DNA from 3 places in the Cupriavidus sp. CPT47-8839-RL05A genome. Region 1 is predicted to be linked to each of the others. Evidence: predicted binding sites of a transcription regulator. Region 1 holds the regulator's gene; each other region holds the start of a gene.
What was found. The regulator HrcA, encoded in region 1, represses chaperone genes, less so after heat shock. The targets are predictions, from matches to a motif close to TTAGCACTCNNNNNNNNNGAGTGCTAA.

Region 1 (4,335 bases):
GGCAAGGCGCAGGTTTTCAAGAGTGGCGCTGGCGTGACGCGGAAACACACGGTTACAAAGGCCAGGCCTCTGCAATCGACACCTTATTGCTTTGCCGCATCGCAATCACTAAGATTCTCAGTAATAAAAATGACAAAAATGCCGGGGTTGTGGAGATGGTTCATCTTTGTGCCTCTTCCGGAAGGTTGGCCATGCATAAGCTGCCAGTCGTGACACTCTGCCTTGTGGCCGCATTGGCGGTCATGACCGTCTTTATCTGCCTTTCCGGCGCATTCACCCCGCGCGATACGGAGTATGGCAGCGGCAAGGCGGTGTTCAAGCACTACATCGTCCCTATCGTCAGCCAGGAAGTCACGCAGGAATAAGCGCCACCTGGCCCTGATCCAAGCGCGCGGCGGCACCGGGGGCTTCCCGGTGACCGCCGCGTTGTCATTTCAGCTCTTCAGGTGGTCGATGCGGCGCCGGTCCCGCTTGGTCGGGCGCCCCTGGATCTGCGCGGACGGCTCCGGCTGCAGGCGCCGGCGCTCGGCATCGGCCAGCCGGCGCGACTGGCTTTCGGCACTTTCCTCGTACAGCGTCTGCGCCACCGGCGCCGGCCCGCGCGCCGGGGCAATGCCTTTCACCACCAGCTCCCAGCGCTGCTGGTGCGCTTCCAGCACCACCGTGTCGCCGGGCTTCACCTCGCGCGAGTTCTTGCATGGCTGGCCGTTGACGGTCACCTTGCTGCGCTCCACCGCTTCAGCCGCGAGCGAGCGCGTCTTGAAGAAGCGCGCGCACCACAGCCATTTGTCGATGCGCTGGCGCGCATCCGGCTCAAAGTCGACGTTCATGCCGCCGCTCCCCGGGTCTGGGCGCGCGTGCGCCGTGCTTCCAGTTCATGCGGATGCGGCGTGGCCAGCGGCCAGCCCTGCAGGTGCTGCAGCGCGATCTCGGCCATGGCCGCGACCCACGGATCGGCGTCATTCAGGCACGGGATGAAATGGAAATCCTTGCCGCCCGCGACCTTGAACTCGGTCTGCCCTTCCACGGCGATCTCCTCCAGGGTCTCGATGCAGTCGGCCGGAAAGCCCGGGCAGAAGACATCGACCCGGCCCGCGCCGACCTTGCCCAGCTCGGCCAGCGTCGGCGCGGTGTACGGCTGCAGCCATTCCGCTTTGCCGAAACGAGACTGGAACGTCACCTGGTACTGGCCCGGCTCTAGGCCCAGCGCCTCGCCCAGCAGCCGGCCGGTCTTCAGGCATTCGCAGTGATAGGGGTCGCCCAGTTCCAGCGTGCGCCGCGGCACGCCGTGGAACGACAGGATCAGCTTGTCGCCGCGGGCAAAGTCCGGCATGCCATGGCGCGCCCAGTAGGCGGCGACCTGCTGGTGCAGCGCCGAGATATAGGCCGGGTGGTCATGGAAATGCTTGACCAGCCGCAGCTCTGGCTGGTTGCGCCACTGGCCCAGCACCCGGAACACCTCGTCGAAGGCCGTGGCCGTGGTGGTGCCGGAGTATTGCGGATACATCGGCAGCACCAGCACCTGCTCGCAGCCCTGCCGGCGCAGCGCCTCCAGCACCGAGGCGATCGACGGGTTGCCGTAGCGCATTGCGCACGCGACCGTCACTTCATGGCCATGCTGGTGCATCAGCCGCTGCAGCGCATGGGCCTGGCGCTCGCTGTAGACCAGCAGCGGCGAGCCCGTCATATGGGCCTCGCGCAGCCAGATCGATTCGTATTTCAGAGCCGAGGCGCGCGAACGCAGCGGCAGGATCACCCCATGCAGCAGCGGCAGCCAGGCCGCGCGCGGGATCTCGACCACGCGCGGGTCGGACAGGAATTCCTTCAGGTAGCGCCCCACCGCCTTGGGCGTGGGAGCGTCCGGGGTGCCCAGGTTGACCAGCAGGATCGCCGTGCGCGGCGCGTGGCCGTGCTGGTAGGCCGGTTCGGGAGAAAACGTCATGTCGCTTCCGGGTTGACACGGTGCCGGGACGGCGCCGGTGCGGCGCACCGGCGATTGCCGCGCCCGGCGGGAATGGAGCCGCTTGTCAGACCAGCCAGTCTTTGCACTAGTTCTGGCTCAGGGCGCTGGACAGCAGGCGCGCGGTGATGTCGACAATGGGGATCACGCGCTCATACGCCATGCGCGTAGGGCCGATCACGCCGAGCGTGCCGACGATCTGGCCGTCGACCTCGTACGGGGCGGTGATGACCGCCATTTCTTCGATCGGCACCAGCCGGCTTTCGCCGCCGATAAAGATCTGCACGCCCTGCGCATGGCTGGACACGTCCAGCAGCTGCAGCAGGCTGGTCTTGTGCTCGAACACGTCGAACAGGCGCCGCAGCTTGTCCATGCTGGAGGCCAGGTCTTCCACTTCCAGCAGCTTGCGCTCGCCACTGATAAAGACGTGGTCGTCGTCCTCGTCCTCGGCGACGCTGCCGGCCTCGACCGCGGCCTGCATCAGCTGCGACATGTCGCGGCGCAGGTCCTGCAGTTCCACCCGCAGGTGGCCGCGCACCGCGTCGAAGCTCATGCCGGCATAGTGCGAGTTGAAGAAGTTGGCCGCCTCGATCAGCTGGGCCGGCGTGTACGACAGCTCGGTCTGGATGATGCGGTTCTGCACGTCGCCCTCGGGGCTGACGATGATCAGCAGGATGCGCTTGTCCGACAGCCGCATGAATTCGATCTGCCGGAACGCCTGCGCGCGGCGCGGCGTCATCACCACGCCGGCAAAGTGCGACAGGTTGGACAGCGTGCGCGCCGCCGCTGTGATCATGCGCTGCGGCCCCAGCTGCTGGCCGCCGAGCTGGTCCTGGATCTGGCCGGTCAGCTCGGCCAGGTCGGCGTTGCGCTCCAGCGGCTTGGCCGTCAGCATCGAATCGACGAACAGCCGGTAGCCGCGCGGGGTCGGGATACGGCCCGCGGAGGTGTGCGGGCTGGCAATAAAGCCCATTTCCTCCAGATCGGACATCACATTGCGAATCGTCGCAGGCGACAGGTCCAGCCCCGAGTATTTCGACAGGGTGCGGGAACCGACCGGCTGCCCTTCGGCAATATAGCGCTCGATCAGGGTCTTGAGCAGCGTTTTGGAGCGTTCATCCATGATGCCCCGATTTTACGCAAGTTTTGGACCTTCTGGCGGACGGCCTGGCCCGCCCGCCCGCGCCTGCTGACAACCGTCATGGCGGTATGGTCTAATCCCGCCATGTCCGCCCCCCCGAGAGCCAGCGCCGTGCGCACTTCGTTCAAGACCGTCGCCCTGGTGGGCCGGTACTCCACTGCCGGCATCGAAGGGCCGCTGGAGGAGATCGCCTCTTATATCCTGCGCAACGGGCAGGACGTGGTGTTCGAGCGCGAAACCTCGCTCGCCACCGGGCTGACCGCCTACCCTGCCCTGTCCGCCGAGGAGATCGGCCGGCAGGCCGACGTGGCCGTGGTGCTGGGCGGCGACGGCACGCTGCTGGGCATCGCGCGCCAGCTGGCCGGCTACGACGTGCCGCTGATCGGCGTCAACCACGGGCGGCTGGGCTTCATGACCGACATCGCGCTGGAAGACGCGCACACCGTGCTGCCCGACATGCTCGACGGCCGGTATGAGGCCGAGACCCGCCTGCTGCTGGAATCGCGCGTGGTGCGCGACGACATGGACATCTTCTCCGCGCTGGCCCTGAACGACGTGGTGGTGAACCGCTCGGGCATCTCCGGCATGGTCGAGCTGGCGGTGTCGGTGGACGGCCACTTCATGTACAACCAGCGCTCGGACGGCCTGATCGTGTCGACCACCACCGGGTCCACCGCCTACGCGCTGTCCGCCGGCGGCCCGATCCTGCACCCGACGCTGTCGGGCGTGGTGCTGGTGCCGATTGCCCCGCACGCGCTGTCCAACCGCCCGATCGTGCTGCCGCACGACGCCGAGGTCACCATCGAGGTGGCCAGCGCGCGCGACGCCAGCGTCAACTTCGACATGCAGTCACTGACCTCGCTGCTGCCGGGCGACCGCATCGTGGTGCGGCGCTCCGAAAAGACCATCAACCTGCTGCACCCGGTCGGCTACAACTACTACGCCACGCTGCGCAAGAAGCTGCACTGGCACGAATACCCGTCCGAAGACAACCGCCTCTGAGCCAGTATCAAGCCGCCCTCCAAGCCTGAGCCCGAACCCATCGGACCGACTACCTTCCACGCCACGATGCTGCGCAGCCTGTCCATCCGCGATTTCGTCATCGTCGATACGCTCGACCTGGACTTCACCACTGGCTTCACCGTCTTCACCGGCGAGACCGGCGCCGGCAAATCCATCCTGATCGATGCCCTGGCGCTGGTGCTGGGCGAACGCGCCGATGCCGGCGTGGTGC
Region 2 (4,335 bases), on a different contig from region 1:
TAGCGCTCGAATTCCCGCACCAGTTCTGCGGTAATTCCGCGCTCGTGGCCTTTGTCGCTGAAGTAGAGGGTGCGGCTGTAAGGCACCAGCACGCGGATGACGCGACTGTTGACCATCACGTCGAAGTCGCCCTTGCGCGGCTTGTTGGCCAGGTTGAGGCCGCGCGGCCTAGAATCGGCCTTGCCGGTTGCGGCTTTCGCCGTGGGGGCAGCAACAGGCGCGGACGCCGGCGCCGGCTTCTGCTGCGCTACGGCAAACGTGCTGCACAGGCTGAGCGCGCCCACCAGGCCGGACAGGAGAAGGCCTGCGAACCAGTGGCGTGGGTGGGCAGCGGGCATGGCGCGGATGGCAAGCCGGGCAGAAAGGCGCGCGACTTGCTCGTATCGAGTCTAGGCGCGATCCCGCCGCTTGCAAGCCGCCAGGGTCCGGGTGCTGCCGAAGGACAAACGGGAGGGGTATGTCCGGCAAAAAGAAGGTGGCCGGTTGATCCCGGCCACCCGTCGTGCAAAGGCCGGCGCTATTGCTTTGGTGCGGCCATTTCCTGCTTGGCCGTTGCATCTGCTGCCTTGTTCTCTACCTTGCGCTCCTGCTTGGCAGCGCCGACTTCTTCCTTGTACTCACCCTTGGCTGCCTTCTTCTTGGCCTTGTACTCGGCGGCGGCCTTCTGGCGTGCCTCGCGGCGTTCCACCAGCGGGTCCTTCGGCGGTTCGACCTGGGTCATGCCCGGCGGCACGCCCTGGCTGCCTGCCGGCGTGGCAGAGGTTGCTGGCATCGCCGGGGTCGCCGGGGTCGCGGGCATGCCCTGGGCAGCAGGGGTTGCCGGCGTGGCCGGGGTGGCCGGAGTGGCGGGGGTGGCGCTTGTCTGGGCAATCGCAGCAGCGCAGCTGAGGCCAGCCAGGCCTGCGGCAATCACGCTGGCGATTCGGGTAAGGCGAGCGGGCTGTTTCGTATCCATGGAATACCTCCAGAGTCGCTGTCTGAGGCGCCGGCAACGGAAGCGCTCGGCGCGGCGTACGCCGTACATCCGGCCAAGACGGGCGCGCGGCGACAAGCCCAGTCTAGGCAGCGGCACCACGTTGCGCTGTCAGGCACACGCCCGAATGGGTGCCGGGATTATTCCTACAGGCGGGTCGTTGCCGGCCGGGAGCCCATGCCGCGCAAGGCATCGACAGCCCCTCGGGAAAACCCGCATCACCCCCGCGTCTTGAAATGCCCCTACCCCGTCCCTATAATTAGCACTCGTCAGGGGTGAGTGCTAACAGCCTCCTGCGACACCTGAACATTTCTGACGGCCGTCGCCTCGGTAGCCGGCCGATTTGTGATCAAAAACTCACTTTGTATCTAGGAGTCCGTATGAATCTGCGTCCTTTGCACGACCGCGTGATCGTGAAGCGTCTGGACAACGAAACCAAGACCGCGTCCGGTATCGTGATTCCCGACAACGCTGCCGAGAAGCCCGATCAAGGCGAAGTGCTGGCAATCGGTCCTGGCAAGAAGGATGACAAGGGCAACAACATCGCCCTCGACGTCAAGGTCGGTGACCGCGTGCTGTTCGGCAAGTACGCCGGCCAGGCCGTGAAGGTGGAAGGCCAGGAACTGCTGGTCATGCGCGAAGAAGACATCATGGCCGTGGTGAACAAGTAATTCACCAACTGACCGCCACCCCGTACAGATTTCAGGAGATTCAAGAATGGCAGCTAAAGACGTAGTGTTCGGCGACGCCGCACGTGCCAAGATGGTCGAAGGCGTGAACATCCTCGCCAACGCAGTCAAGGTGACCCTGGGCCCGAAGGGCCGCAACGTGGTGCTGGAGCGCAGCTTCGGCGGCCCGACCGTGACCAAGGACGGCGTGTCCGTGGCCAAGGAAATCGAGCTGAAGGACAAGCTGCAGAACATGGGCGCCCAGATGGTCAAGGAAGTGGCTTCCAAGACCAGCGACAACGCCGGTGACGGTACCACCACCGCTACCGTGCTGGCCCAGTCGATCGTGCGCGAAGGCATGAAGTTCGTTGCCGCCGGCATGAACCCGATGGACCTGAAGCGCGGCATCGACAAGGCTGTTGCCGCCGCCGTGGAAGAGCTGAAGAAGGTCAGCAAGCCCACCACCACCAGCAAGGAAATCGCCCAGGTTGGCGCGATCTCGGCCAACAGCGACACCTCCATCGGTGAGCGCATCGCCGAAGCCATGGACAAGGTCGGCAAGGAAGGCGTGATCACGGTTGAAGACGGCAAGTCGCTGGCCGACGAGCTGGAAGTCGTGGAAGGCATGCAGTTCGACCGCGGCTACCTGTCGCCGTACTTCATCAACAACCCGGAAAAGCAGGTTGTCCAGCTGGACAGCCCGTTCGTGCTGCTGTTCGACAAGAAGATCAGCAACATCCGCGACCTGCTGCCGGTGCTGGAGCAAGTGGCCAAGGCCGGCCGCCCGCTGCTGATCGTCGCTGAAGACGTCGAGGGCGAAGCCCTGGCGACCCTGGTGGTCAACAACATCCGTGGCATCCTGAAGACCGCCGCCGTCAAGGCCCCGGGCTTCGGCGACCGCCGCAAGGCCATGCTGGAAGACATCGCCATCCTGACCGGCGGCACCGTCATCGCTGAAGAAATCGGCCTGACGCTGGAAAAGGCTGGCCTGAACGACCTGGGCCAGGCCAAGCGCATCGAGATCGGCAAGGAAAACACCATCATCATCGACGGCGCCGGCGACGCAGCTGCGATCGAAGGCCGCGTCAAGCAAATCCGCGCCCAGATCGAAGAAGCGACCTCGGACTACGACCGTGAGAAGCTGCAAGAGCGCGTGGCCAAGCTGGCCGGCGGTGTTGCCGTGATCAAGGTTGGCGCTGCCACCGAAGTCGAAATGAAGGAAAAGAAGGCCCGCGTGGAAGACGCCCTGCACGCCACCCGCGCTGCGGTGGAAGAAGGCATCGTCCCCGGCGGTGGTGTGGCCCTGCTGCGTGCCCGCGCTGCGATCTCGGCACTGACCGGCGAAAACGCCGACCAGAACGCCGGTATCAAGATCGTGCTGCGCGCCATGGAAGAGCCGCTGCGCCAGATCGTGCTGAACGCCGGTGAAGAAGCTTCGGTGGTCGTTGCCAAGGTTATCGAAGGCAAGGGCAACTACGGCTACAACGCCGCTTCGGGCGAGTACGGCGACCTGGTGGAAATGGGCGTGCTGGACCCGACCAAGGTCACCCGCACCGCACTGCAGAACGCCGCTTCGGTGGCTTCGCTGATGCTGACCACCGACTGCGCAGTTGCCGAATCGCCGAAGGAAGAGTCGGCTCCGGCAATGCCGGGCGGCATGGGCGGCATGGGCGGCATGGAAGGCATGATGTAATTCATCGCCGACCGACTGCCCTCAAGGGCAGGCTGTCTTGGAAAACCCCCGCGGGCGCGAGCCCGCGGGGGTTTTTGTTTGGGGCGCGGCAGCAGGCTCTCGCTGGGGCGGCCGGGTCAGATCTCGACCACGCAGCACCAGTCGAAGCGCTTGTTTTCAAGCTCGCCGGTGCGGCGGCTGACGTAGCCGCGGGGGTTGCAGACCACGCGCGAATCATCGATGCAGTAGTCGAAGCTGGTGTGGGTATGGCCGTGGATCCACAGGTCCGCCTTTGCTACCAGGTCGGGCCGGCGCGACAGGAAGCCGCCGGAGACCAGGTCGTGCGAGTAGCGCGGGTCCAGGCTGCCCAGGTCAGGGCCGTGGTGCGTGACCACCACGGTCTTGCCATCGTAGGGTTGCGCCAGCTGCTCCGCCAGCCAGGCCGACGCGGCCTGGTGGCGCGCCAGCGCGTCCTGGGGCGTGAAATGTCGTGGACGGCCGTCGTCGCCGTGGAGTTCGATCAGCCGATGGTCCAGCATCACCGCCGCGCAAGCCTGCATCGCGTCATCGCGCCGGTCGGTCCCGAACAGGGAGTAGTCAGTCCACCAGGTGGTGCCGATGATGCGTACCCGTCCGTGGGCGTCGTTGAATTCGGCCACTGTGCCATTGAGCACCTGTATGCCTGGGTGCGCCTCGGTGGCTTCGGCCATCAGGCGATCCACGGTATCGAAGTTGCTTTCGTAGTATTCGTGATTGCCGGGCACGTAGACCACCGGCTGGCTGAAGGTGCGCGCGGCCCAGTCGATGCCGTCGCGCCCGTTGGCGATGTCGCCGGCCAGCACCACGATGGCGGCGTCGCAGTCGGGCACGGACTGCGGCATGTTGTGCTCGATATGGAGGTCGCTCAGGATGCGTAGCTTCATGGGGACTCCGAAAGGCGCATGGGGCTCGCTGCATGGGCCGCTACGGCGGCAGGCGGTTGCCTGCATTCTTAAGAAGCCAGCCCGTCTGGTCAAGTCCCG
Region 3 (4,335 bases), on a different contig from region 1:
TATATCTACCTGGCGGCCGCGCTGGCGCTGGGCGCGGGTTTCCTGGCCTACGCCTGGAAGATGTACCGCAACTATTCAGACGAGCTGGCGCAGCGCACCTTCCGCTTCTCGATCCTGTACCTGTCGCTGCTGTTCGCCGCGCTGCTGGTCGACCACTACTTCAAGTTCGTGCCGCAGGTCTGACCTGTGGCCGACCGGCTGCGGCATCTTGTCGCGGCCGGCGCAGCGTGGCGGCACGATCGGCGATACTGCGTGATGTCGCCGCCCTCCGCTGCCGCTGTTTCCTCCCACCCCTGACCGGTCTCCGCCGCATGCCCCGCCTAAGCCCCGCCTCCGGCCTGTTCGCCGCCTTCCGCCGCTTTTCCCTGCTGGCCGCGCTTGCGCTGGCCGTGGCTGCCTGCGGGCAGCAGAAGGCCTCGTTCCGCAATGTCGACATCACCGGCGCGGCGGACTTCGGCAAGGACTTCTCGCTGACCGACCATCACGGCAAGGTGCGCACCATCGCCGACTTCAAGGGCAAGGCGGTGGTGATGTTCTTCGGCTACACCCACTGTCCCGACGTGTGCCCGACGACGATGGCCGAACTGAAGGCGGTGATGGAGAAACTGGGCCCCGACGCCGACCGCGTGCAGGTGCTGTTCGTCACGGTCGACCCGGAACGCGACACGCAGGCGCTGCTGGCCCAGTACGTGCCGGCCTTCGATGGGCGCTTCCTGGGGCTGCGCCCGGCCGATGAAGCCGCACTGCAGAAGTTGACCAAGGACTTCAAGGTGTTCTACGCCAAGGTGCCGGGCAGCTCCCCGACCAACTACACGGTTGACCACTCCGCGGGCAGCTATGTGTTCGACCCGGACGGCAAGCTGCGGCTGTTCATCCGCCACGGCCAGGGTCCGGATCCGATCGCGCACGACCTGAAACAGCTGCTGTCGTGACGTGAAAGGGAGGGAAGGGTGCGGCATAAGGTCGCACTAACCCCTCGCGGGCAACAAAAAGGCCGGTCCAGTGGACCGGCCTTTTGCATGGCTGGGGGTGCGGATCAGGCGAACGCCTGCAGCGCCCCCTTCATCTTCTTCATGGCCGCGGCCTCGATCTGGCGGATGCGCTCGGCCGAGACGCCGAACTCGTCAGCCAGCTCATGCAGCGTGGACCCGCCCGAGCCATCGTCTTCGACGTGCAGCCAGCGCGCCTCGATGATGCGGCGGCTGCGTTCGTCCAGCTTGCCCAGCGCTTCTTCCAGGCCCTCGACCTGCATGCGGTCGTGGCGCTTGGCTTCCAGCACGCGGGTGGGCTCGTTGTGGTTGTCCGCCAGGTAGGCGATGGGGGCGAATTCCTCTTCGCCGTCGTCGATCTGGCCTTCCAGCGCCAGGTCGCCGCCCGACAGGCGGGTCTCCATCTCCATCACTTCTTCGGGCTTGACGTTCAGCTCGCGCGCCACGGCCTCGACCTGCTCCGGCGTGAACGTGTGCGCGCCCTGCTTGTGGCTGCGCAGGTTGAAGAACAGCTTGCGCTGGGCCTTGGTGGTGGCCACCTTGACCATGCGCCAGTTCTTCAGCACGTATTCGTGGATCTCGGCCTTGATCCAGTGCATCGCGTACGACACCAGGCGCACGCCCTGGTCGGGGTCGAAGCGCTTGACCGCCTTCATCAGGCCGATATTGCCTTCCTGGATCAGGTCGGCGTGGGGCAGGCCATAGCCCAGGTACTGGCGGGCGATCGACACCACCAGACGCAGGTGGGACATCACCATCTGGCGGGCAGCATCAACGGAATCGTGGTCGCGGAGCTCGCGCGCCAGACGCTGCTCTTCCTCCGCGGTCAACAGCGGAATCCGGTGGACAGCCTGGATATAGCTGTCGAGGTTGCCAACGGTGGCCGGGAAGGTCAGCGCGAAGCTGCCCGTGCTCCGGGGTGCCGTCGGCAGACGGTTATTCAGGGTTTGGTCGGCAGACAAGACTGCGTTCACTCAATGGCTCCTTTCGCATCCGGCGGTTCGGTTGCCGGGGTGCCGCGCCTGTTGGGGCGGTGGCACTGCAACACATATTAGCACTCAGGCCGGGTGAGTGCTAATTGGAGCCCCGATGGTCGTGATAGTTCCTCTCGATCGCTCTTGCTGCTGGCATAGCTACTTGCCACTTCGAGCGGCGGGAACGATACCCACGGTTCGGCGCACTGGATGTTAGAGCGGTGCGGGGCACGGCGGTTCTGCCCGCTGCTGCAATGATTTGTTGCAGCAGCGGCTACACTCGACCAAGCTGCGGCGCGCTGGCATCCTTGCAAGCCTCTCTCATTCCACCGGAGGAGTTATGTCTGCTATCGAACACTTGCTCAAGCCGCATGTGCGCGACCTGGGCGATTTTACCGTGCGCCGGCTGTTGCCCGCCGCCGCCGCCCAGACTGTCGGGCCGTTTATCTTCTTCGACCATATGGGGCCGGTGCAACTGCCGCCGGGCGGCGGAGCCGACGTGCGCCCGCATCCACATATCGGGCTGGCCACGGTCACTTATCTGTTCGAGGGCGAGATCATCCACCGAGACAGCCTGGGCAGCGACCAGGCGATCCGCCCGGGCGATGTCAACTGGATGACCGCCGGGCACGGCATCGTGCACTCGGAGCGCTCGCCCGAGCATGTGCGCCCCGCCGGGGCCCGCCTGCACGGCATCCAGACCTGGGTGGCACTGCCGCAGGAGCATGAGGGTGCCGAGCCGTCGTTTTTCCACCATCCAGCCGCCACGCTGCCACGGATCGAGCGGCCGGGCGTGCGCATGGTGGTGATTGCGGGCGATGCCTTTGGCCAGGTCTCTCCGGTCAAGATCTTCAGCCGCACCCTGTATGTGGCGATCGAGCTGGATGCGGGCGCGAGCGTGGAGATCCCGGCCGATCATGCCGAGCGGGGCATCTATCCGGTGGATGGCGCGGTGGCGCTCGACGGCGAGCCGCTGCCGGCCGAGCATATGGTGGTGCTCACGCCGGGCCAGCCCGCGACGCTGACGGCCACGACACCGTCGCGCGTAATGCTGCTGGGCGGTGACCCGACCGACGGGCACCGTTTTATCTACTGGAATTTCGTTGCCAGCAGCAAGGTGGCGATCGAGGCCGCCGCCCAGCGCTGGGAGGACGACCAGTTCCCGCACGTGCCGGGCGAGACCGAGCGCATCCCGCTGCCCCCGCGCAAGCCCTGACAGCGGTCCCGGGGCTGGCTCAGACCGGGCTGGCCCAGGTCACGCGGGTGCCTTGCCGCAGGCATTCGCGGATAGCCTCGACCTGGATCGCGATCGGCGCCGGCACCGGCGCCGCGCCGTCCAGCACGCGCCGGATCCAGGCCACGGTCTGGCCGGCGTCGCTGCCGGGCGGCAGTTCAGGCACTTCGGCCAGCGAACCCACGGCCGGATCGACCAGCGTCTGCTGGTGCCCCTCGTGCAGCCAGTCGATGCGGCTGGTGCGGCGCGCATCGGCCACCACTTCGCCCTCGGTGCCGCGTGCCAGCAGCACGTTGGCGGGTTCATGCGAGAAGTAGTCGGTCAGCGTCTCGCGGTATTCGGGGTGGGTGTAGCTGTACAGGCGCAACCCTTCCGCGGGCGAATGCTCGCCCACCGGCTGCAGCATCTTGGCCACCGTGTGCGCCGAATTGCGCAGGCCGATCACGGTGCGCCGCTCCAGCAGCTGCGACAGCCCGGGCGACAGCACATCCACCGGCAGCACCGCCAGCGGCCCGAGGTCGCTGCCCTCGCGCAGCCGTGCCGAGGCCTCGCCGGTAGTCGCGCACAAGGGCACGCCCAGCGCCTCGAACAGCGTCATGCTGGTCACGCGGCCATTGAACAGGCGCGTGCCGTGCACCAGCACGGGGACATCTTCGCGCGCCAGCAGCAGCGCCAGCAGCGGCACCAGGTTGGGTTGCTTGCGCGCGCCGTTGTAGCTGGGGATCACCACCACCTGCCGGTCAGGCGGCGCCGGCAGCGGCTGGCAGTGCGCATGGGCGGCTTCCAGCATGCCGGCCAGCTCGTGCGGGGCCTCGCCCTTGATGCGGTAGGCCATCAGGATGGCGCCAAGCTCCAGGTCCGAGACGCGCCCGGCCAGCATGGCGTCGAACAGGGCCTGCGCGTCTTCGCGCGGCAGCGCCCGCGCGCCGTTGACGCCGCGGCCGATCTCCTTGATATAGCGGGCAGCAGGGAAGGACGTGGCTGGCGTGGTCATGGCGGCGTGGGGGTAGTCTGTTCTGGGTTCATGATAGCGGAGCCAGGCCGCCGCGCCCATCGCCGCCTGTGCCACATAGGGCCGCCCACCCGCACGCGGCCGGCGGGCACTACGCGGCTTCCTGCAGCGCCGGGTTGCGCTGCT

Region 2: groES (co-chaperone GroES) is a predicted target of HrcA. The motif match lies at 1,233-1,259, and genes of this name have one in related genera.
Region 3: rpoH (RNA polymerase sigma factor RpoH) is a predicted target of HrcA. The motif match lies at 2,041-2,067, and genes of this name have one in related genera.

Annotation. Positions count from the first base shown of each region.
Region 1 is NZ_JBYTEG010000024.1:73,286-77,620, forward strand. It holds gene AC3WVS_RS25745 (hypothetical protein) at 1-365, shown strand, start outside; gene AC3WVS_RS25750 (RNA-binding S4 domain-containing protein) at 435-830, opposite strand; gene hemH (ferrochelatase) at 827-1,942, opposite strand; gene hrcA (heat-inducible transcriptional repressor HrcA) at 2,049-3,083, opposite strand; gene AC3WVS_RS25765 (NAD kinase) at 3,186-4,103, shown strand; gene recN (DNA repair protein RecN) at 4,170-4,335, shown strand, end outside.
Region 2 is NZ_JBYTEG010000003.1:116,821-121,155, reverse strand. It holds gene AC3WVS_RS04240 (MltF family protein) at 1-338, opposite strand, end outside; gene AC3WVS_RS04235 (hypothetical protein) at 518-955, opposite strand; gene groES (co-chaperone GroES) at 1,354-1,644, shown strand; gene groL (chaperonin GroEL) at 1,691-3,334, shown strand; gene AC3WVS_RS04220 (metallophosphoesterase) at 3,451-4,236, opposite strand.
Region 3 is NZ_JBYTEG010000009.1:82,504-86,838, forward strand. It holds gene cyoE (heme o synthase) at 1-183, shown strand, start outside; gene AC3WVS_RS12920 (SCO family protein) at 312-932, shown strand; gene rpoH (RNA polymerase sigma factor RpoH) at 1,037-1,963, opposite strand; gene AC3WVS_RS12930 (pirin family protein) at 2,304-3,179, shown strand; gene ybiB (DNA-binding protein YbiB) at 3,199-4,191, opposite strand; gene AC3WVS_RS12940 (ABC transporter ATP-binding protein) at 4,301-4,335, opposite strand, start outside.